One region of the Massilia sp. UYP11 genome, then DNA from elsewhere that is predicted to be linked to it. Evidence: predicted binding sites of a transcription regulator. Region 1 holds the regulator's gene; each other region holds the start of a gene.
What was found. Region 1 encodes FNR, which switches genes on or off when oxygen is low (the NO sensors DNR and NnrR bind a similar motif). Its sites were predicted from a motif close to TTGATNNNNATCAA; they were not measured.
Positions count from the first base shown of each region.

Region 2: ABIB38_RS14030 (universal stress protein) is a predicted target of FNR. The motif match lies at 2,840-2,853, and genes of this name have one in related genera.
Region 3: ABIB38_RS04085 (hemerythrin domain-containing protein) is a predicted target of FNR. The motif match lies at 3,792-3,805, and genes of this name have one in related genera.

Region 1 covers NZ_JBNDJE010000002.1:611,971-618,548, forward strand. Annotated here, with positions in the region: gene ABIB38_RS06195 (formate dehydrogenase subunit alpha) at 1-2,525, opposite strand, end outside; gene ABIB38_RS06200 (formate dehydrogenase) at 2,543-2,758, opposite strand; gene ABIB38_RS06205 (TorD/DmsD family molecular chaperone) at 2,745-3,428, opposite strand; gene fnr (fumarate/nitrate reduction transcriptional regulator Fnr) at 3,627-4,388, shown strand; gene ABIB38_RS06215 (transporter) at 4,494-5,309, opposite strand; gene ABIB38_RS06220 (SDR family oxidoreductase) at 5,410-6,456, opposite strand.
Region 2 covers NZ_JBNDJE010000009.1:17,981-24,558, reverse strand. Annotated here, with positions in the region: gene ureE (urease accessory protein UreE) at 1-38, shown strand, start outside; gene ABIB38_RS14050 (urease accessory protein UreF) at 35-733, shown strand; gene ureG (urease accessory protein UreG) at 751-1,383, shown strand; gene ABIB38_RS14040 (HupE/UreJ family protein) at 1,380-1,913, shown strand; gene ABIB38_RS14035 (hypothetical protein) at 2,325-2,600, shown strand; gene ABIB38_RS14030 (universal stress protein) at 3,006-3,854, shown strand; gene ABIB38_RS14025 (PHA/PHB synthase family protein) at 3,865-5,679, shown strand; gene paoA (aldehyde dehydrogenase iron-sulfur subunit PaoA) at 5,961-6,578, shown strand, end outside.
Region 3 covers NZ_JBNDJE010000002.1:121,934-128,511, forward strand. Annotated here, with positions in the region: gene ABIB38_RS04065 (MFS transporter) at 1-865, shown strand, start outside; gene ABIB38_RS04070 (hypothetical protein) at 982-1,575, opposite strand; gene ABIB38_RS04075 (ZIP family metal transporter) at 1,640-2,548, opposite strand; gene ABIB38_RS04080 (manganese catalase family protein) at 2,620-3,621, opposite strand; gene ABIB38_RS04085 (hemerythrin domain-containing protein) at 3,991-4,593, shown strand; gene ABIB38_RS04090 (patatin-like phospholipase family protein) at 4,661-5,692, opposite strand; gene ABIB38_RS04095 (LrgB family protein) at 5,762-6,499, opposite strand; gene ABIB38_RS04100 (CidA/LrgA family protein) at 6,492-6,578, opposite strand, start outside.

The DNA of each region.
Region 1 (6,578 bases):
CGCGGGTTGATCTCGACGAACATGTGTTGCTGCAGCTCGGCCAGCCAGGGATTGGAACGGGTTTCCTCGCCGCCGCCCTCGTACTCGACCAGGCGGCCCGACGTCATGATCAGCGGGAAGTCTTTCGAAAAGTCGACCGCCTGCACCGATTGATACAGCGTCGGCAGGCGCCAGTGGTTGGCCTTGTCGTCGTAGGTCGGGTACTGCGCCACCAGGTCGCGCCGCGGCGTGGCCAGCGGTTCGCGGTGCACGGGCACCGGATCGGGGAAGTTCCAGACGTTGCAGCGCGCCCGCGCATTGCCGAATGGCGCGCAGCCGTGGGCGATGGCGACCCGGATGATGCCGCCCGACAGGTCGGTCTTCCAGTTCTTGCCATCGGCCATGGCCTGCTCGGCCGGGGTCAGCTCGGCCCACCAGCCCAGTTTTTTCAGGAACACGTGGTCGAACTCCGGGTAGCCGAAGTCCAGCTCGCTGTGCTTGTTGGCCGAGCCGTCGGCCGCCAGCAGGCTCGAGCCGTTATGCTCGACGCCCCAGTTGGCGCGAAACGGCAGGCCGCCCTCGGCCACGCTCTTGCTCAGGTCGTACAAGATCGGCGTGCCGGGGTGCTTCATTTCCGGCGTGCCCCAGCATGGCCAGGGCAGGCCGTAGTAGTCGCCCTTGCACGGGCCGGAATCGGCGCGCAGCGTCGTCGGGTTGAACGTGTGCTTGTTTTCCATGTGCAGCTTGAGCCGCTCGGGCGAGCAGCCCGTGTAGCCGATGGTCCAGCACGAGCGGTTGATCTCGCGCAGGATGTCCTCGATCACCGGCTCGTTGTGCACTACCTTGATGTTCTTGCACAGTTCCTCGGCGAAGCCCAGCTTGCGCGCGAACAGGTACATGATCTCCTGGTCGGTCTTGCATTCGAACAGCGGCTGGATCACGCGCTCGCGCCACTGGATCGAACGGTTCGAGGCGGTGCACGAGCCCTGGGTCTCGAACTGCGACGCCGCCGGCAGCAGGTAGACGCCGTCCGTGCGGCCGTGCATCGCCGCCGTCATGCTCGGATAGGGGTCGATCACGACCATCATGTCGAGCTTCTGCATGGCCGCCTTCATGTCCGGCAGGCGGGTCTGGCTGTTCGGCGCGTGGCCCCAGTACAGCACGGCGCGCAGATTGCTCGGCTGGTCGATGAACTGGTTCTGCTCGTTGACCGCGTCGAACCAGCGCGACACCGTGATTCCGGGCTTTTCCATCAGCTCACGGGAACCGTAGCGCGACTTGATCCATTCGTAGTCGACGCCCCAGACCGCGGCGAAGTGCTTCCAGGCGCCTTCGGCCAGGCCGTAGTAGCCGGGCAGCGAATCGGCATTGGGGCCGACGTCGGTCGCGCCCTGGACGTTGTCGTGGCCGCGGTAGATGTTGGCGCCGCCGCCCGGGATGCCAATATTGCCCAGCACCAGTTGCAGGATCGACAGCGCGCGCACATTGGCGGTGCCGACATGGTGCTGGGTAATGCCCATGCACCAGACCACCGACGAAGGACGGTTGGTGGCCAGCATCTCGGCCGCCATGCGCACGGCCGATTCCGGCACGCCGGTCACGTCCGACACCTTCGCCGGCGGCCACTTCATGACCTCGGCGCGCACGTCCTCCATGCCCCAGGTGCGCTCTTCGATGAACTTCTTGTCTTCCCAGCCGTTATTGAAGATATGCCACAGCATGCCCCACACCAGCGGAATATCGGTGCCGGGCCGCACGCGCACGTAGTGGTCGGCGAACCGCGCGGTGCGGGTAAAGCGCGGATCGATGACGATCATCTTGGCGCCCAGCTCCTTGGCGTGCAGGAAGTGCAGCATCGAGATCGGGTGCGCCTCGGCCGGGTTGGATCCGATGAACAGCACCGCCTTGCTGTAGTGCAGATCGTTGAACGAGTTGGTCATCGCCCCGTAGCCGAAGGTCTGGGCCACGCCCGCGACCGTGGTCGAGTGGCAGATGCGCGCCTGGTGGTCGCAGTTGTTGGTGCCGAAGAACGACACCCATTTGCGCAGCAGGTAGGCCTGCTCGTTGTTGTGCTTGGAGCTGCCGATCACCATCAGCGCATCCGGCCCCGCGTCCTTGCGCAGCTGCAGCAGCTTGTCGCCGATCTCGTCGATCGCCTGGTCCCAGGAGATGCGCTGGTACTTGCCGTTCACCAGCTTCATCGGATAGCGCAGGCGGTGTTCGCCGAAGGCGTGCTCGCGCACCGAGGCGCCCTTGGCGCAGTGGGCGCCCATATTGATGGGCGAATCGAAGGCGGCCTCCTGCCGCACCCAGACGCCGTTGGCGACCACCGCGTCCACCGAGCAGCCGACCGAGCAGTGGCTGCATACGGTGCGCTTGACCTCGGTGGGCACCGGGGTATTCGGCACCGGATCGGCCTGGGCCGCTTCGATCACGTTCAGCGGCAGGTGGCGCGCCAGGGCGCCGGCGCCGGCGGCGACGCCGGCCCCGACCAGGAAGTGGCGCCGCTTCAGGGCGCTGTCGCGCGTAGACTTGACCAGTGACATGGGATACCTCGGCTTGCCTACCAGTAGGCGGCGGTCTCGTAGTAGCGGCGGATGTGCTCCGTCTCGTGGTAGCCGCGCTTGACCCTGGGGTCGGGCGCCGCCGGGGCGGCCTCCAGGGCCGCGCTTGCCGGGGCGGCGGCGGCCACCGCCAGCGCGCCCAGCGGAGCCGCCTTCAGGAAGCAGCGCCGCGCCGGATCGGGCTGGCCCGGCGTCTGTTGGTCATGCTTGCTCATCGGTCTCCCCTTCCACTTCAAAGCTTTCCGCCTCGATTGCCAGGAATGCCTGCGCGAAGCGCGCGACCAGGCGGTAATAGTTGGCGCCGTCGGCAGCGGCGATGTCGTCCAGCGCGCGCATGCACCAGCCGCCGATGTGGGCCTCGAAGAACCGCCGCTGCAGCGCCAGCGGCTGGCGCCGGATGCCGGGGGCGCCGGCGGCCAGCACGCGCATGGTCTCGCACAGCGCGCCAAGGTGGTCCTCGAACTCGCCCCGGCCGCGCATGCGCGCGAGGCCAAGCCGCGCCAGGTCTGCGCGCAGCAGCGCCAGCGGCGTGTCGTTCATGTAGCCGGCCAGGTAGCGCGAGCCATACGGGTCGACCGGCGGCGTGCCGATGCTGACGAAGAGCGCGTTGAATTCAGCGTGGACGGTCTCGGCGTCCATGACGCCGGACGCCAGGGTCAATGGCTCCCACGCGCGTTCCAGCGCCGGATCGCCGCCCTCGGCCAGGATCGGATCGCTGGTGGCGAGCGCGGCGAGCAAGGCGGCGTCGGGCGCCGCGAGGAGCAGGCGCGAGAGCAAGGCGTAGAGGTCGGCCCTGGCCTGGTCTTCGCCGCTGGGCGGTGCGGCCGGCGCGGCAACCGCGAAGAAGGCGGTATCGGCGGACCCGCTCGCACTTGAAGATGACACTGTCGATCACTCCAGTTGTCCAAGTTGTGGACCAAGTGTAGACGCCGATTCATATCGAGCGCGCACAGTTGCGGCCAACGCATTCCGGCAGCGTGCATCACAATTCTTGCAAGAAATTCGACGAGCGGCAGTGCAGGAGGATCAGCCAGGCAAGGCGTCTATAATTCCCGGTGTGCCGAACAACAACGACCATTCCTGATGAGCCAGCCCCTGCCCCGGCAAGCCGAGCCGCACCTGAACCTCCATGCGCTCAAGTCCTGCGCCCAGTGCAGCATGCACCGGTTGTGCCTGCCGATGGGCCTCGACGACGCCGAGATCGATCGCCTGGACCAGATCATCGGCCGGCGCCGCCGGCTCGCGCGCGACGAGCGCCTGTACGGCGTGGGCGAGCCGTTTCGCAACCTGTACGCGGTGCGCTTCGGCCACTTCAAGACCAGCCTGGTGAACGCCGCCGGCGCTGCCCACATCACCGGCTTCCAGATGGCCGGCGAACTGCTGGGCATGGACGCGATCAGCGGCACCCACCACTGCGACGCGGTGGCGCTGGAAGACTCGGAGGTGTGCGAGATTCCATTCACGCGGCTGGAAGACCTGTTCGGCGAGGTGCCGACCCTGCTGCGTCACTTTCACCGCATCATGAGCCAGGAAATCACGCGCGAGCAGAACGTCATGCTCCTGCTCGGGAACATGCGCGCCGAGCAGCGCTTCGCCGTATTCCTGGTGAACCTGTCGGCGCGCTACGCCACCCGCGGCTATGCCGCCGACCGCTTCCAGCTGCGCATGTCGCGCGAAGACATCGGCAACTACCTGGGCCTGACCATCGAGAGCGTCAGCCGCCTGCTGTCGCGCTTTCGGAAGCAGGGCTGGCTCCACGTCGACAGGCGCGAAGTGACGCTGCTCGATCCGGTCAAGCTCAAGGCGCTGGCGGCCGGCACCGACGCCTGCAGCCCGATGGCGTGAAGCCATGACGCCGCGGCTCTCTTGCGAGCTGCACCTGCGCAGTGACGACCGCGTGCGCCGGGGCGATCGGCTGCACCGCGGATGACCGATGCAACCGCTGCGGCCTCAGCGTCGCACCGATAACCCGAACGCCAGGCCCAGATCGGGCGTATGCCGATTCAGCCCATGCACCACCATCGCATCGACCTGGCAATTCCTGTTCAGTCGCCAGCTCACGCCCGCGTCGACCTGCACCCGATCGCAGCCATGCGACGCCGAGGCGATCTGCGGCGCCGCCACTTCAAAAAATCCCTGGACGCGTTCAGTGAATTTCTTGCCCAGCGACGCCGCCAGGATTGCGTAGCGGTAACGCGCGCCGTCATCGTCCACATCGGCGCCGGCGCCCGGCGTCACGGCCAGCGACCAGCCGTTTGGCAGCTCCCATTCCGCTGCCAGCACCATCTGCGGCAGGACACCCTTGGCCCGCAGTGCCGCGCTGCCGGTCGGCAGCGCGATGGCGCCGATCAGCCCCAGCGCAGGACGCACGCCCTCGCCGTCGGCAAAACGCCATTTGAATCCGATCGACGTGGCGTTCCAGCCCGCGCTCGTGGTGCGTGCGCGCGTCGCCGGATCGACGGCGTGCTCGATGCTGCGGCCGTCGGTCTCGACGCGCAGTTCCGTCGTGTCTCCCAGGCCGATACGCAGCAGCGCCGGCGTGCTCAAGGTGCGCACGTGCAGGTCGTCGTTGCGCTGGCGAGCCCAGTCGACGCCGATCTCGAGCTGCAAGCGGCCATGGCCGACCACCTGGCTGGAGTTGGCGACGTCGGGGCGGTCGGGATTGATGGCGTCGCCGTCATCGGCGAGGGCCGCCCCGGCACTGCAAGCCAGCACGAGGAGCGCTGCCTGACGGCGCGGGCGCGTAAGGGATGGTGGAAAAATCATGCGGTCGGATAGGCGAGATTGGACACAGGATGCGAAGGCAGGGCCGGCGCCGTCGCAACCCGGCCATTCTACGCCGTCGGCGCCCGCGCCAGCTACACCGTCAGGGCAGCCATTTTGCAGCGCGCAGCCGCTCGAGGGCGGTGACGATCGTCGCGCCGGGCTCCACCGCTTCGGTAAACCCGGCGCGCCGGATCTTGCCCATGTCCGACACCATGTCGAACTCGGTATTGAACACGAAGTCGCCGAACCACCAGCCGACCTGCTTCTCGAAAGGCATCGACTGCAGGCCGTGGCGCTGCACGATGCGCTCCCACGCCGCCGCCTTGAGCGGCATCTGCCTGGCCAGCGAGAATGGCTGCGTGGGTCCCACTTCCATGTCGAAGGCCGCCGCCACCTGGCGCCACACGCGCTCCCAGCGGAACGGTTCATTGACCAGGTTGAACGCTTCGCCGCGCGCCGCCGGATCGAGCGCCGCCCAGACGCTGGCGCGCGCCATCCAGTCGGCATCGGTGGTCTGGGCCAGCACCCCCGAATACACCTTGTCGGTTCCCGGGAAGCGCAGCGGCGCGCCGGCGTCCTTGCTGAGCGCGGCGAACATGCCCATTACCATCGCGATATTCATCGGATTGCCGGCGATGTCGCCCACCACCACGTCGGGCCGCAGGATCGACCATTCGAGCTCGCCGGCGGCGGCGCGCTCGCGCAGCAGGTCTTCCTGGGCATAATAGAAGTTGGGCGTCATGTGGCGCGGGTCGTCCTCGTAGAACGGCGCCTGCGCGTGGCCCAGGTGCACGCCGTACACCTTGGCCCCTTGATAGTGCACCACGCGCTGCAGCGGGGCGCCGACCGCCTTCAGGCCGTCGAGCAGGTTGCGCAGCATGCCGGCGTTGATCCGCTCCTCGTCGAGCAGGTCGGTCCCGCCCTTGAGCGCGGCGTAGAACACGTGGGTGGTATCGCGCGCCGCTTCCAGGGCGCTGGCGCTGGCCTGGGCGTCGGTCAGGTCGGCCTTGACGGTCTCGACGCCGTCCACGAAGGTGCGCGGCAAGGCCCGCACCTTCCAGTCGGGTCGTCCGTGCAGCTCGCGCACGACCGCATGGCCGATGATGCCGCTGGCGCCGACGACCAGTGCGCTGTATTTGGTGTTCATCCATCTCTCCTGATTAAAATCGACTGGCGCAAGGATACCCGTTCCGTGCGACCCGCGTCGGCCCCTGCCCCGAATGCGCCGCCCACCGACGGCGCTACCAAGGTAGCGCCAGACGCTGCGCT
Region 2 (6,578 bases), on a different contig from region 1:
AGAAAATCCACCGCCCGGGCGACGCGGAGAGCGCGTGAACGGGACGGCCCTGCTGCACCTGCTGCAATTGGCCAGCCCGTCGCTGCCAATCGGCGCGTACAGCTATTCGCAAGGCCTCGAAACGGCCATCGAACGCGGCAGCGTGCGGTGTCCGGACAGCGCGGCGCGCTATCTGGCGCGCCAGCTGGGCGATGTGCTGGCGCCATGGGACGGCGCCGTGTTCTGGCGCCTGCTGGCCGCCTGCAGGATTGGCAATAGCAGCGGCAATGGCGCTGAGGACAGCGCCGGGGGCAGCGAAGCATTCTGGCAATGGAACGCGCGTTACCTGGCCTCGCGCGAAAGCGCGGAGCTGCGTGCGGAAACGGTGCAGATGGGCTACTCGCTGACCCGGCTGCTCATGGAACTGAATCTGGTTCCATCCGGCCCGATGCGCGACACCTGCCTGCCCGCCGCGCTGGCGCAAGCCGTGCATGCGCTGGGGGTGCCGCATGAGGAAGCGTTGCTGGCGATGCTGTTCTCGTGGACCGAGAACCAGGTGCTGGTGTGCGTGAAATCGATCCCGCTCGGCCAGGTGGCCGGGCAACGCCTGCTGCTGGGGCTGAGGCCGGCGATCGAGCAGGCGGCCGCGCAGGCGCGCTCGCTGCCTGACGACGAATTATCGAGCTGGGCGCCGGGATTGGCCCAGCTGTCCATGTACCACGAAATCCAGAGCGGCCGGCTGTACCGGTCGTGATCATGAAAGGAGCAAGCATGCAATCGAATCCCCTGCGCGTGGGAATCGGCGGCCCGGTCGGATCGGGCAAGACGGCGCTGTGCGAGCAGCTCTGCAGGGCGATGCGCGACCGGCACGACATGGCCGTCATCACCAACGATATCTACACCCGCGAAGACATGGAGATCCTGCTGCGCGCCGGGGCACTGCCGCCGGAGCGCCTGATGGGGGTCGAGACCGGGGGCTGCCCCCACACAGCCATCCGCGAAGACGCCTCGATCAACCTCGAAGCCATCGCACGGCTGCAGGCGGACTTTCCCGGCCTTGAACTCATCCTGGTGGAGTCGGGCGGGGACAACCTGGCGGCCACCTTCAGCCCTGAACTGTCGGATCTCACCCTGTACGTCATCGACGTGGCCGGCGGAGAAAAGATTCCGCGCAAGGGCGGGCCGGGCATCACGCGTTCGGACTTGCTGATTATCAACAAGACCGACCTTGCCCCGCATGTGGGCGCCAATCTCGACATCATGGCCGCCGACGCGCGCCGCCAGCGCGGCGACCGGCCCTTTGTGTTTACCAATCTGCGCACAGGCGCCGGCGTGGACGACATTGTCGCCTTCATCCGCGAACAGGGTCTGCTGGACGCCGTCAACGAGGAGCACGCAGCATGAAACGCTTGAGCAACCTGAGCATCCTGGCCATTCTGATCTCCGCCGGCAGCGCCTGGGCACACCCGGGTCACGCCAGCGGGGGCTTTGCCGCCGGCCTCGTCCACCCTCTGCTCGGGCTGGACCACTGGCTGGCCATGCTTGGGCTGGGGCTGTGGAGCTGCGCCGCCGCCATCCCCCGCAAGGCGCTGGCAACGGTCTGCGCCGCCATGGCGGTGGGTGCGTTCGCGCCCCTGGCGCTGCCCGCAGTGGAGCCGCTGCTCGCGGCGAGCGTGCTGGTGGCGGGCCTGATGGGCCTTGGCGCCACGCGGCTGCCGGCAGTCCTTGGCCTGGTCCTCGCAGGCGCGTTCAGCCTGGTGCATGGCCATGCGCACGGACAGGAAACGGCCGGCCTCGCCGCAGCGGCCGGCGCACTCTGCATGAGCATGGGCCTGATGGCCATCGGCTGGCTGGCCGGACGCAATGCACGCCTGCAGAAAGTGGCGCCGGCACTGGTCACGCTCGCCGGCGCCGGCATGCTGGGCTTCGCCTGACGGATCGGGACTGTTGAAACGACCGGGCTGGCCGCCCCCAACGAGCACCATGTCGAGCGCGGATGATCTGGTCACGAGAGTTCGCATGCTCGAGGACCTGATTTCGTTGGGTATTCCAGTCTTGCCCGCGCAGGCGCGCGAACCCTGGCGGCGGCCAGCTGTTCGCGCGCGGCGACGTCAGCGCGGTGCACTACGTCGAGTCGCTGGCCGCTGGCGGCCCAGCCTGCGCAGCCGGCGGAGCCGGGGAGCGCCGTGACCGGCAGGCCGGCACTGCTGGCCGCCAGCGTGGGGTATGGCGTTTCACAACACCCGAGTAGCCGAAAGCGACCGAACGGTGCCATTGCCCGTTCAAAATCTTGCATAGTTACAAGTTCCGTATTACGCTGACCAAGTTAACTTCTGGTGAGCATCATGGGATTTTTTTCGGCATCAAAATCGGTGTTGTCCGCCATCGCAGGCGCGCTGATCACGACCCATTCCTGGCAGTACAACGCATCCCGAGGCCAGCGCACCTGCACCTGCTGCGGGCGGCAAGAGGAAATGGTTCTCGATCTGGTCAGCACGAACTGGGAAATGCTCGCGCCGGGCGACCCGGCCGCACACGCCGTTAGGACAGTTCCTGCCGAACCGTCCCCTTGCACCGAGCCAGACCTTGCCGCAGCACGCACCCCAGGCATCTCCACCTGAGCACACGACATAAAAAAAGGCCGCTGCCGCACGAAGCAGGCAACGACCGAGTCCTCGGCAGGGCCGAGATGGAGACACAAGAGAACCGACCACATCGCCGGTAATGACATAAGTATGCGGCCATTCCGCGCGGTCACAAGGCCTGAAAGAGGTAATCGGCACCGCGTCCTTGCGTCAGAGCAGTCGTACGCATACAGGACAATTTTTACTCGCGTTCAGTCTCCCTTCTTTCTTAGTTTTTGATTCACATCAACCACATTCCTGACACGCACCCCGCGTGGGAATAAAGTGGACTTCAAGTAATCCAAGCACATAGGTCAGATGCCGTCCACGGTCCTGCTCCAGCGGCGGATACCGGCACGTCCATCCGCCCGAGTGCGCATTGCGCGAAAGAAAGGAACGAGCATGTACAAGACCATCGTGGTTCACGTCGACGGCAGTCCCGAGCAAGAGGCGCGCCTGCGCGCCGGCGCCATGCTGGCCAATGCCTTCGACGCCCACCTCGTCGGCAGCGCCGCCACCGGCATCTCCTGGTTCGAATATTCGCTGCTGGTCGGCTCGATGGGCGCGCCGATGATGCCCGAATCCGATTTCAACGGGGTGCGCGAGGCGGTCGAGGCGCGGCTCGAAGAATTCAGCACCGCGGTCCAGCGCCTCGGCGTCAACAGTTTCGAAACGCGCATGCTCGAGGACGACGCCCGCTACGCCCTGCTGCTCGAATCGCGCTACGCCGACCTCGTGATCGTCAGCCGCGACGCCGAACCGATCGTGGTGCCGGGCATCCCGATGCAGGCGCGCGGCTTGCCCGAATACGTCGCGCTGCACGGCGCGCGTCCCGTGCTGGTGGTGCCGCCCGGCTGGAAAGAACGCCCCCTGCCCGGCACCGCCGTCGTCGGCTGGGATGGCAGCATGCAGGCGATCCGCGCCATCAGCGCCGCCCTGCCCCTGCTGCGGCAGGCCGATGCCGCCAAGCTCGCGCTCGTCAATCCCGGCGCCATGGCCGAGATGCATGGGGAAGAACCGGGCGCGGACATGGCGCTGCACCTGGCGCGCCACGGGGTCAAGGTCGATGTCGTCATCGAGACCACGCGCAGCAGCACCGGCGAGGCGCTCCTGAAGCTGGCGCGCGAACACGATGCCGGGCTGCTGGTCACGGGCGCCTTCGGCCACAGCCGCTACCGCGAGTTCGTCCTCGGCGGCGTCACCCGTGCGCTGCTGGCGGGCAGCACCACGCCGCTCCTGATCGCGCACTGAACGCCGCAGCATGTCGCCAGCCTCCGCCATGGCGCCCGATACCCGCCCCACCCCCCGCCCCGATGCCGCCGACAGCACGCGCCGGCTCGAAGGCAGTGCCTGGCTCGGCGGCACCCACCGCCATGCGCGGATCGCCGGCGGCGGGCAAGTCCATGCCGACCTGGTGCTGTGGGCCTGGCTCGGGCGCATCACCGGCAACCTGTCGCCGGCCGCGCTCGGCCTGGCCTGGTTCGACTGGGCCAGCCACCTCCTGATGTCGCCCGACAAGCAGCATGAGCTGGCCACCGACGCCGTCCTCGGCTGGCAGCGCTGGCTGCAATACCTTGCCACGCCGGCCGGCCATGCGGTCGACCCGGTACGGCCACTGGCCCAGGACAAGCGTTTCGTCGATCCGGCCTGGAGCACCGCGCCCTGGCGCCAGCTCAGCCAGGGCTTCCTGATGAGCCAGCAATGGTGGCACCGCGCTACCTCCACCGTGCGCGGCGTCGCGCCGCACCATGCCGACGTCGTCACCTTCGTCGCGCGCCAGCTGCTCGACTGCGTGGCGCCGTCGAACTTCGTCACCACCAATCCGGTCGTGCAGCGCACCGTGCTGGCCAGCGGCGGAATGAACCTGGTCAATGGCGCCATGCGCGCCTGGCGCGACGTGCAAGGCCTGCTCGCGGGCAAGCCGCGCGTGGTCAAGCACCGGCCGGGGCGTGACGTCGCCGTCACGCCGGGCAAGGTGGTGATGCAGAACCGGCTCATCGAGCTGCTGCGCTACGATCCGGCCGGCACCGCCGTGCACGAAGTGCCGCTCCTGATCGTGCCGGCCTGGATCATGAAGTTCTACATCCTCGACCTGTCGCCGCACAACTCCCTGGTGCGCTACCTGGTCGAGCACGGACACACCGTCTACATGGTGTCCTGGAAGAACCCGCAAGCCGATGACCGCGACCTCACCATGGACGATTACCGCCAGTTGGGCATCACCGCCGCGCTCGACGCCATCGTGGCCCAGACTGGCGCCAGCCAGATCAATGCAGCGGGCTATTGTCTGGGCGGCACCCTGCTCGCGATCGCCGCCGCCGCCATGGCGCGCGACCATGACCGGCGCCTGGCCAGCATCTCGCTGCTGGCGGCCCAGGTCGACTTTACCGAGCCCGGCGAGCTGTCGCTGTTCATCGACGACAGCCAGGTCAGCTTCCTGGAGGCCGCCATGTGGCAGCAGGGCTACCTCGACACGCGCCAGATGGCCGGCGCCTTCCAGCTGCTGCGCTCCAACGACCTCATCTGGTCGCGGCGCCTGCGCCACTACCTGCTCGACCTGCCCGAGCAAGAGAGCGACCTGATGTCCTGGAATGCCGACGCCACCCGCATGCCCTACCGCATGCACACCGAATACCTGCACCGCCTGTTCCTGCGCAACAGCCTGGCCAGCTCGCGTTACCTGGCCGGCGGACGGCCCGTCTCGCTGAGCGACATCGACGTGCCCATCTGCGCGGTCGGCACGCTCACCGACCACGTCGCGCCATGGCGCTCGGTGTACAAGATCATCCCGCTGACCGACACCGAGGTCACCTTCATTCTCACCAGCGGCGGCCACAATGCCGGCGTGGTTTCTCCGCCGGGCAGCCCCAACCGCAGCTACCAGGTTGCCGTGCACCGCCATGACGACCCGTACGTCGATCCCGACCGCTGGCTGGCGCGCGTGCCCCAGCTCGAGGGCAGCTGGTGGCCCACCTGGGAGCAATGGCTTGCCCGCCATGCCGGCAAGCATGTACCCCCGCCGGCGCCGCTGCCAGACATGGCGCCCGCGCCGGGCGAATACGTCCTTCAGCAATAGCCTGGTTCCTCCTTACGCCTCACCGCACCGGCCCGCGCCGCAGGTCGGCGCGCATGGCGCCCGCGTCGCCGTCGCCGTCGCCGTCGCCGCCAGCCTGCGTACGCTGGCGGCTGATGCCCGCAGCCCACAGATACTTCAAGTTTCAAGGGAACGCGGCCTTCCCGACAGCTGACTTAGAATCAATTCGACAATTCCGCAAGCCCTTCCACACCTGTCGGCGCCGACGTCTTTACGCCAAGAACGGGCGTGGGCAACGTACTCAAGAGAAGGAAGCCACAAGCATGGACCAATTCAGCGACGTCAAGCTCACCCGACGCGACCTGTTGATCGCCGGCGCCCTGTCGGTATCGACCGCGGCCGTACCAGGCGCGCACGCCCAGCAGGCCGCACCAGCGGCTGCCGCGACCACCACTCCCGAGCCAGTCACCACCGGCGTTACCTTCACCGTCAACGGCAAGCAGGTGACGCTGCAGCTGGACACCCGCACCAGCCTGCTCGACGCGCTGCGCGAGCACCTGCATCTGACCGGCTCCAAGAAGGGATGCGACCAGGGCCAGTGCGGCGCCTGCACCGTCATCATGGACGGCCGCCGCATCAATTCCTGCCTGTCGCTGGCGGTCATGCACGAAGGCGCCGAAATCACCACCATCGAGGGCCTCGGCACGCCAGAGAAGCTCCATCCGATGCAGGCCGCCTTCATCAAGCACGACGGCTACCAGTGCGGCTACTGTACCCCCGGGCAGATCCGTGCCAGCGTGTCGGTGATCGAGGAAATCCGCCAGGGCATTCCGAGCCACGTGACCGCGGACCTGAATGCGAAGCCCCTGCTCTCCGTGGAAGAGATCCGCGAACGCATGAGCGGCAATATCTGCCGCTGCGGCGCCTACTCGAACATCATC
Region 3 (6,578 bases), 490 kb from region 1:
GCCTTCGCTGCTGGCGCTCAGTGCCCCGGAGAACAAGCGCGGATGGTACGCCATGCTCGGACAATTGAGCGCACCGCTAGGCTTCGTGATCGCGGCCGGCATCTTCGCCTTCCTGATCACCTATACGTCCGAAGAAGACTTCCTGACCTGGGGCTGGCGCTTCCCGTTCTTCGTGGCCTTCGCCATCAACGTGGTCGGCACCTTCGCACGCCTGCGCCTGGCCAGCACGCCCGAGTATTCGCGCCTGCTCGACTCGCACCACCTCGATCCGGCCCCGGTCGGCGAGCTGGTGAGCAAGCAAGGCAGCAATATCGTGATCGGCGCCATGGCCGCCCTGGCCAGCTATGCCCTGTTCCACCTGGTGACCGTGTTCCCGCTGTCGTGGATCCAGCTGTACGATACCCGTCCGATGGACGAGTTCCTGCACGTCCAGATGTGGGGCGCCGGGCTGGCGGCCGGGGCCATGCTGATCTCGGGCGTCGTCGCCGACAAGCTGGGCCGCCGCACCACCCTCGGCACCGCCGCGGCCCTGATCGCCCTGTACTCGGCCTCGATCCCGTTCCTGATCAATAGCGGCACCGCCGGCCAGAACGCCTTCATCCTGATCGGCTTCACCCTGCTCGGCTTCTCGTATGGCCAGGCTGCGGGCGCCACCACCTCGAACTTCCTGAAGCAGTTCCGCTACACCGGCGCGGCCCTGACCTCGGACCTCGCCTGGCTGGTCGGCGCGGCCTTCGCCCCGCTGGTCGCCCTCGGCCTGTCGGCCCACTTCGGCCTGGGCTACGTCAGCCTGTACCTGCTGTCGGGCGCCGTGGCCTCGCTGGCGGCGCTGAGCCTGAACCGCAAGCTGGAGATTCGCGACTGATGCCTGTCGCCTGACGTGACATGACGGCGGCCCCGCGGGGCCGCCTTTTTTTTTGGGCTCGGCTTTGGGCTCGGCTTTGGGCTCTGCTTTTCAGCTCTGCTTTTCAACCCTGCTTTTCAACCCTGTATATCGCACCTGGTCGCGCGCCGTGCGCCATTGCCGGGGATTGGCCGACTGCTCGTGTTCGTGGCCACGGTTCGTAATGCGCTGCTTGCCGTGCTATTCGACCATGGCGATGCTGGCGGCGGGCGATTCTCCGCGCCGGAATAGATGCCGAGCGCCGTCAGGACGCGAAAGCGGCGCGCGCCGGCCCCGCCATCGCTCATCGGCTTGACGATACTGGCGGTCGTCGGCTCGGGGGCATGCGGCGCGAGTCCAGCCGGCGCCGGGCGGCGATTTGTGCACACATTGTCGCGGCTGGCCCCGGTGTCAATGCCCGGCATGCTCGACAGCCCGGACTTCACCGCCTGCGTCACTTTGGCGCTCATGACTTCGTGCGCGCCCGCGTCCAGCGCCGCGTAGCCGCATAGCCGCATAGCCGCATAGCCGCGTTTAGCGGCCGTGGACGGCGCCCGCCTGGGGAGGAAGATCTCCCGCGTCGGGTCGGTGTCGATGGCGCGCACGCGCAAGGCGAGCACCTGCGTGCCCTGCGCGCGCCGCGACGTCGAGCATGCGCTGACGGGTGTGTTCCGTTTGGAGGGGATGGTCATGCGGTGGTGGCAAGCATGGGATGATCGTCAATGCGACCATCCCGCCATGCCGGTCACCGGGATGTCACGACAGCGCCGTGTCGAGCACCGTCATCAGGATGAAGCCGAAGACCAGTGCGATGCTGGCCTGGGTGCCGTTGCCCGACTGGCGCGACTCGGGGATCACGTCGTTGACGATCACCAGCAGCATGGCGCCGGCGGCGGCGGCCAGCGCATACGGCAGCAGGCCGGCCGAGATGCCGATGAGGGCCACGCCGAACACGGCGGCGATCGGCTCGACCAGGCCCGAGGCCACGCCCATGCCGACCGCGGCCAGGCGGCTGTAGCCGACTGCGTGCAGCGCGAGCGCCACCACCAGACCTTCGGGCACGTCCTGGATCGACACGCCGGTAGCGAGCGAGGTGGCTTTCTCGAGGTCGATGCCGGCGAAGGCCACGCCGATGGCCAGGCCTTCCGGCAGGTTGTGCAGGGCCACGGCCCACACGAACAGCCAGGCGCGCCGCACCGACACTTTGTCGGGCTCGTTGGACAGGATGCCCTCGGTGCGCACCGCGCGCCCGAGCAGCAGGATGGCGCCGGCGCCGAACATGATGCCGGCGCCGACCATGAGACTCGATTCCCAGTTGCCCGCCCCTGCCGTCTTGGCGGCCGACAGCGCCGGGATCACCAGCGAAAACGCGGTGGCGCCGAGCATGACGCCGGCACCGAAGCCGAGGAAGCAATCGTAGGTGCGCTTGGTGAAATTTTGTGCGAACAGGACCGGCAAGGTGCCCAGGGCAGTTGCCGCCGCCGCGGTGCTGCCGCCCGCCAGGGCCGCCAGCATCTTGGGATTGGCGTTGATGATCTGCTCGACCATGCTGCCGAGCAGGACGAGAAAGCCGATGGCGCAGATGCCGAAACCGATGGCGCGGCGTGGGGTCAGCCAGCGGGCAAGGCCACGAGGGTCGTTGCTCTTGTCGGTTTGGAGTTGCATGCCTGTTCCTGTCAAAGACCGCGCCAGGCCGCCCCGCACCACGCGTGGGGCGGCGACCGGCACGGCGGGGATCACTTCTGCGGCTTGGCGCCGCGCTTCGGTTTGCCGGCGCCGGTATCGTCGAGCGGACCGCCCTTGGAGCCGACGTTGGCGTCGCCCATCGCATTGCCGCCCGATCCACCCATCGTACCACCAGTTGCCGATTGCATCATGCCCAATTCGGAACCGGTCCGTGGCGTGGCCGTGGGATCGGACATCGTGCGCATCGCCATATTGCGCAGGACATCGATGTCATCGGTCGGCAGGGCCACTTCGGCCTCGCCCGAGCCGCCGTCGACGGCCATCTGCTTCTCGCGGTCGCTGATGAAGTCCCAGTCGGCGCCCTGGTTCCAGGCGCCGCGCACCTCGCCCGCGCCTTGCGACATATTGTAGTAAACGCTGGCGAAGGCCGGGATCACCGGCATCTTGCCCGGTGGGAAGTTGGGCTCCATCGCATACAGCGCCTTCTCGAACGACTTCATGTGCGCCACTTCGCGCGTCATCAGGAAGCCCAGCGCCTCTTTCACCCCCGGGTCGTCGGTCAGCGCGATCAGGCGCTCGTAGACGATCTTGGCGCGCGCCTCGGCGGCGATGTTCGAGCGCAGGTCGGCGGTCGGCTCGGTGATCGAGTCGATGTAGGCGGCGGTCCACGGCACGCCGGCCGAGTTGGTCAGCGGCGCGCCGGCCCCGTACAGCACTTGCGTGATATGGCTGTCGTTGCCCGGACCGGTGATGGCGCGGTACATGTCGGCCTCGGTGTCGATGGCTTCGGCCAGGCGGCCCTTGGCCCCCTTGTTCAGCATGGCGACGATGTTGCCGATCACCTCCAGGTGGCTCAGCTCCTCGGTCGCGATGTCGAACAGCATGTCCTTGCGGCCTGGATCGTCTTCGGCGACGGCCTGGGTGAAGTACCGCATGGCCGCAGCCAGCTCGCCCTGCGGTCCCCCGAACTGTTCGAGCATGAGGTTCGCCAGGGCCGGGTTGGGCCCGCTGACGCGGACTGTATATTGCAAGCGCTTGTTGTGTGCAAACATGTCAGGATTCTCCGTTGAGGTGGAACTCCGGCACCCACGCGAGCTGCGTGCCCTGCCGTTAAAGAGGCTGCCGCCGGGACCGGCAGCTCGAACACCCATGTTCGCAGGTCGGCAGTGAACTGACAGTCAGGAGTCGTCCCGTGTCCATGTAGGACATATGTGACATGCAATTGTTTCAGTTCAACATTCCTCTTCAACATCGCGCTTCGATATTCCGCGTCACCATTCCTGGTCCGCGTGTATCTGCCATCCGAAGCGCGCGCCCGGCTGGGCCGGTGGCCGACAAGCCACCGGCGCGCGCGCCTACAGTCTTCCCGCGCCGACCCGGCCTACCATATTGTTCAAACAATCACGAACGGGGGTACTACCATGAATCTCAAACGACTGAGCCCAAGTATTACCGACATGATCCGCTTCGACCATTCGCATGTGATGGTCACCTTCCACCAGTATTCCAAGGACAAGAGCCCAACCGTCAAGAAGGCGCTGGCCGACACCATCTGCGACGGCCTGGAAATCCACGCCACGCTTGAGGAAGAGATCTTCTATCCGGTGATGCGGCAGCGCGACGGCGGCGAGCCGTTCATCCACGAGGCCGAGCCCGAGCACGATGACATGCGCCGCCTGATCGCCGAGCTGCGCGCCACGTCCGGCGCCGACCCGCGCCACGATGCGCTGGTGATGGAATTGATGCGTGACGTGATGCACCATGTCGCCGAGGAAGAAACCAAGCTGCTGCCGGACGCCGAGGCGATCCTCGGCAAAGAGCGCCTGGCCGAGATGGGCGCCGAGATGACGCGCCGCCGCATGCAGCTGGTGGGGCCGAAGGCCGGAAAGCTGGCCAAGGAACACCTGGTCGGCTTCTCGGGCAGCACGGCGGCGATGGTGATCGGCGTGGCCGGCGCCCTGCTGGCCGCGTTCGCGCTCAAGCCGAAGAAAACTGCATGGAAGTCGCAGCCGGCCAATACCTGACCGCGCTTTACTGCTAACGACCACGCCGCCGCTCGCAAGACCGGCGGCGTATTGCGTTCTTCTTACCTTAGACTTGGTCGGGGAAGAACACGGGCATCGGGTCAAGCGTGGACTTGACCCCGAGATGGGCGCCCTGCTCCTTCAGCCAGCGGTCGGCCGTCTTGACGCCCTGGTCGTGCAGCAGCTGGAGGAAGGGCATCTCGGCATTCATCTTGGCCGAGATGCCGTGATCCTGCAGGAACTCGTTGCCGCTGATGAGGTGCAGGTGCATGCCCTTGGGCGTCGCCCCGGCGCCGCGGCGTTCGTCGGGCAAGCCGTCCAGGTAGCGCAGCGCGCTGATTTCGCGCACGAAACTGATGTTGAACGCGATCTCGTTGGACCGATTGGCGATGTCGGCCATATTGGTCGGCATGTCGCCGCGCGCGATCGGATTGTTCTGGATGATGATCAGGTCGCTCGCGGCCGAGTGCCGCATCAGCGGCTCCAGGGGCGGATTGGCGACATAGCTGCCGTCCCAGTACATCTCGCCCTCGACCTCGACCGCCGCGAACACCGTCGGCAGGCAGCACGAGGCCACCAGGCGCTGCACGTCCATCTCTTCGCGCCGGAACAGCTTGCCGGTTCCGGTGCGCACGTTGGTGGCGGCGATGAACACCTGCAGTTCCTCGCAGTCGCGCACCCGGTCGAAGTCGATCATGGTGGCGAGGAAGTTGCGTAAGGGATTGAGGGTGAGCGGACCTTCGCGCACCGGCCCCATCAGGGCGCCCATCAGTTCGAGCAGGTGGTAGGCCGGCGAGAACGCCATCGTGAAGGTGGGCGCCATGCGGTCGAGCGGCGTGCGCTGCAGCGGGCTCAGGGCCGCCGCGCTGCCGAGCGTGCGCCAGAACTTGTCGAGCGCCCGGCGCGCGCCCTCGCGTCCGCCGCCGCGCGCGTAGCCGTCGGCCACCACCACGGCATTGAGCGCGCCGGCGCTCGAGCCGCTCAATGCGTCGATGACCAGGTCCGGCTCTTGCAACAGGCGGTCGAGGACACCCCAGCCGAATGCGCCGTAGGTGCCCCCACCCTGGATGGCGAGGCTGATCGTTTTATAGTTGGTCAAAATCTGCTCCGTCATGAATGAATTGGAAACAGATTAGCCCGGCTGTCGATTGTGCGGGGCAGCGGTGCCCTACTGCATCCACCTCATCACGAGGGGCACCAGCCAGGGCGCCAGCAGCGCCGTCAGCGCGCCGTTCAGGCCCATCGCCAGGCCGGCGAAGGCGCCCATCCCGGGGCTGACCTGGAACGCGCGCGCGGTGCCGATGCCGTGCGAGGCCAGGCCCAGCGCGAAGCCGCAGGCGGCCTCCGAGCGCACGCCCAGCAGCATGAAGACGTAGCGGCCGAACACGGCGCCGAAGATGCCGGTGCCGATCACCAGCGCCGCGGTCAGCGCCGGGATGCCGCCGAGCCGCTCGGACACCGCCATCGCGATCGGCGAGGTGGCCGATTTCGGCCCCAGCGTGTATGCCAGCTCCGGCGTCGCGCCGAGCAGCAGCGCCACCACCACCGCCGACACGATGGCCGTCACGCTGCCGGCCAGCAGCGCCGCGCCCAGCGGCAAGGCGGCGCGGCGCAGGCGCGGCAGCTGGCGCACCAGCGGCACCGCCAGCGCCACCGTGGCCGGCCCGAGCAGGAAGTGGACGAATTGGGCGCCGCTGAAATACCGCTCATAGGACATGCCGGTGAGCCACAGCACGGCCACGATCAGTGCGACCGCGATCGCCACCGGATTGGCCAGCGGCGACGCATTGCACAGGGCGAAGATACGCTGCGCCGCCAGGTAGGCACACAGGGTGAGGGTCAGTCCCAGCAGGGGTGAGGCGGAAAGATAGACCCAGAAATGGCTGAATCCGGCGAAATCAGGCATCGCCGCCCTCCGTCGCATTACCCATCCCGCGCAGGATCAGGCCGGTGACGGCCAGGGCCAGCACGGTGCTGACCACGAG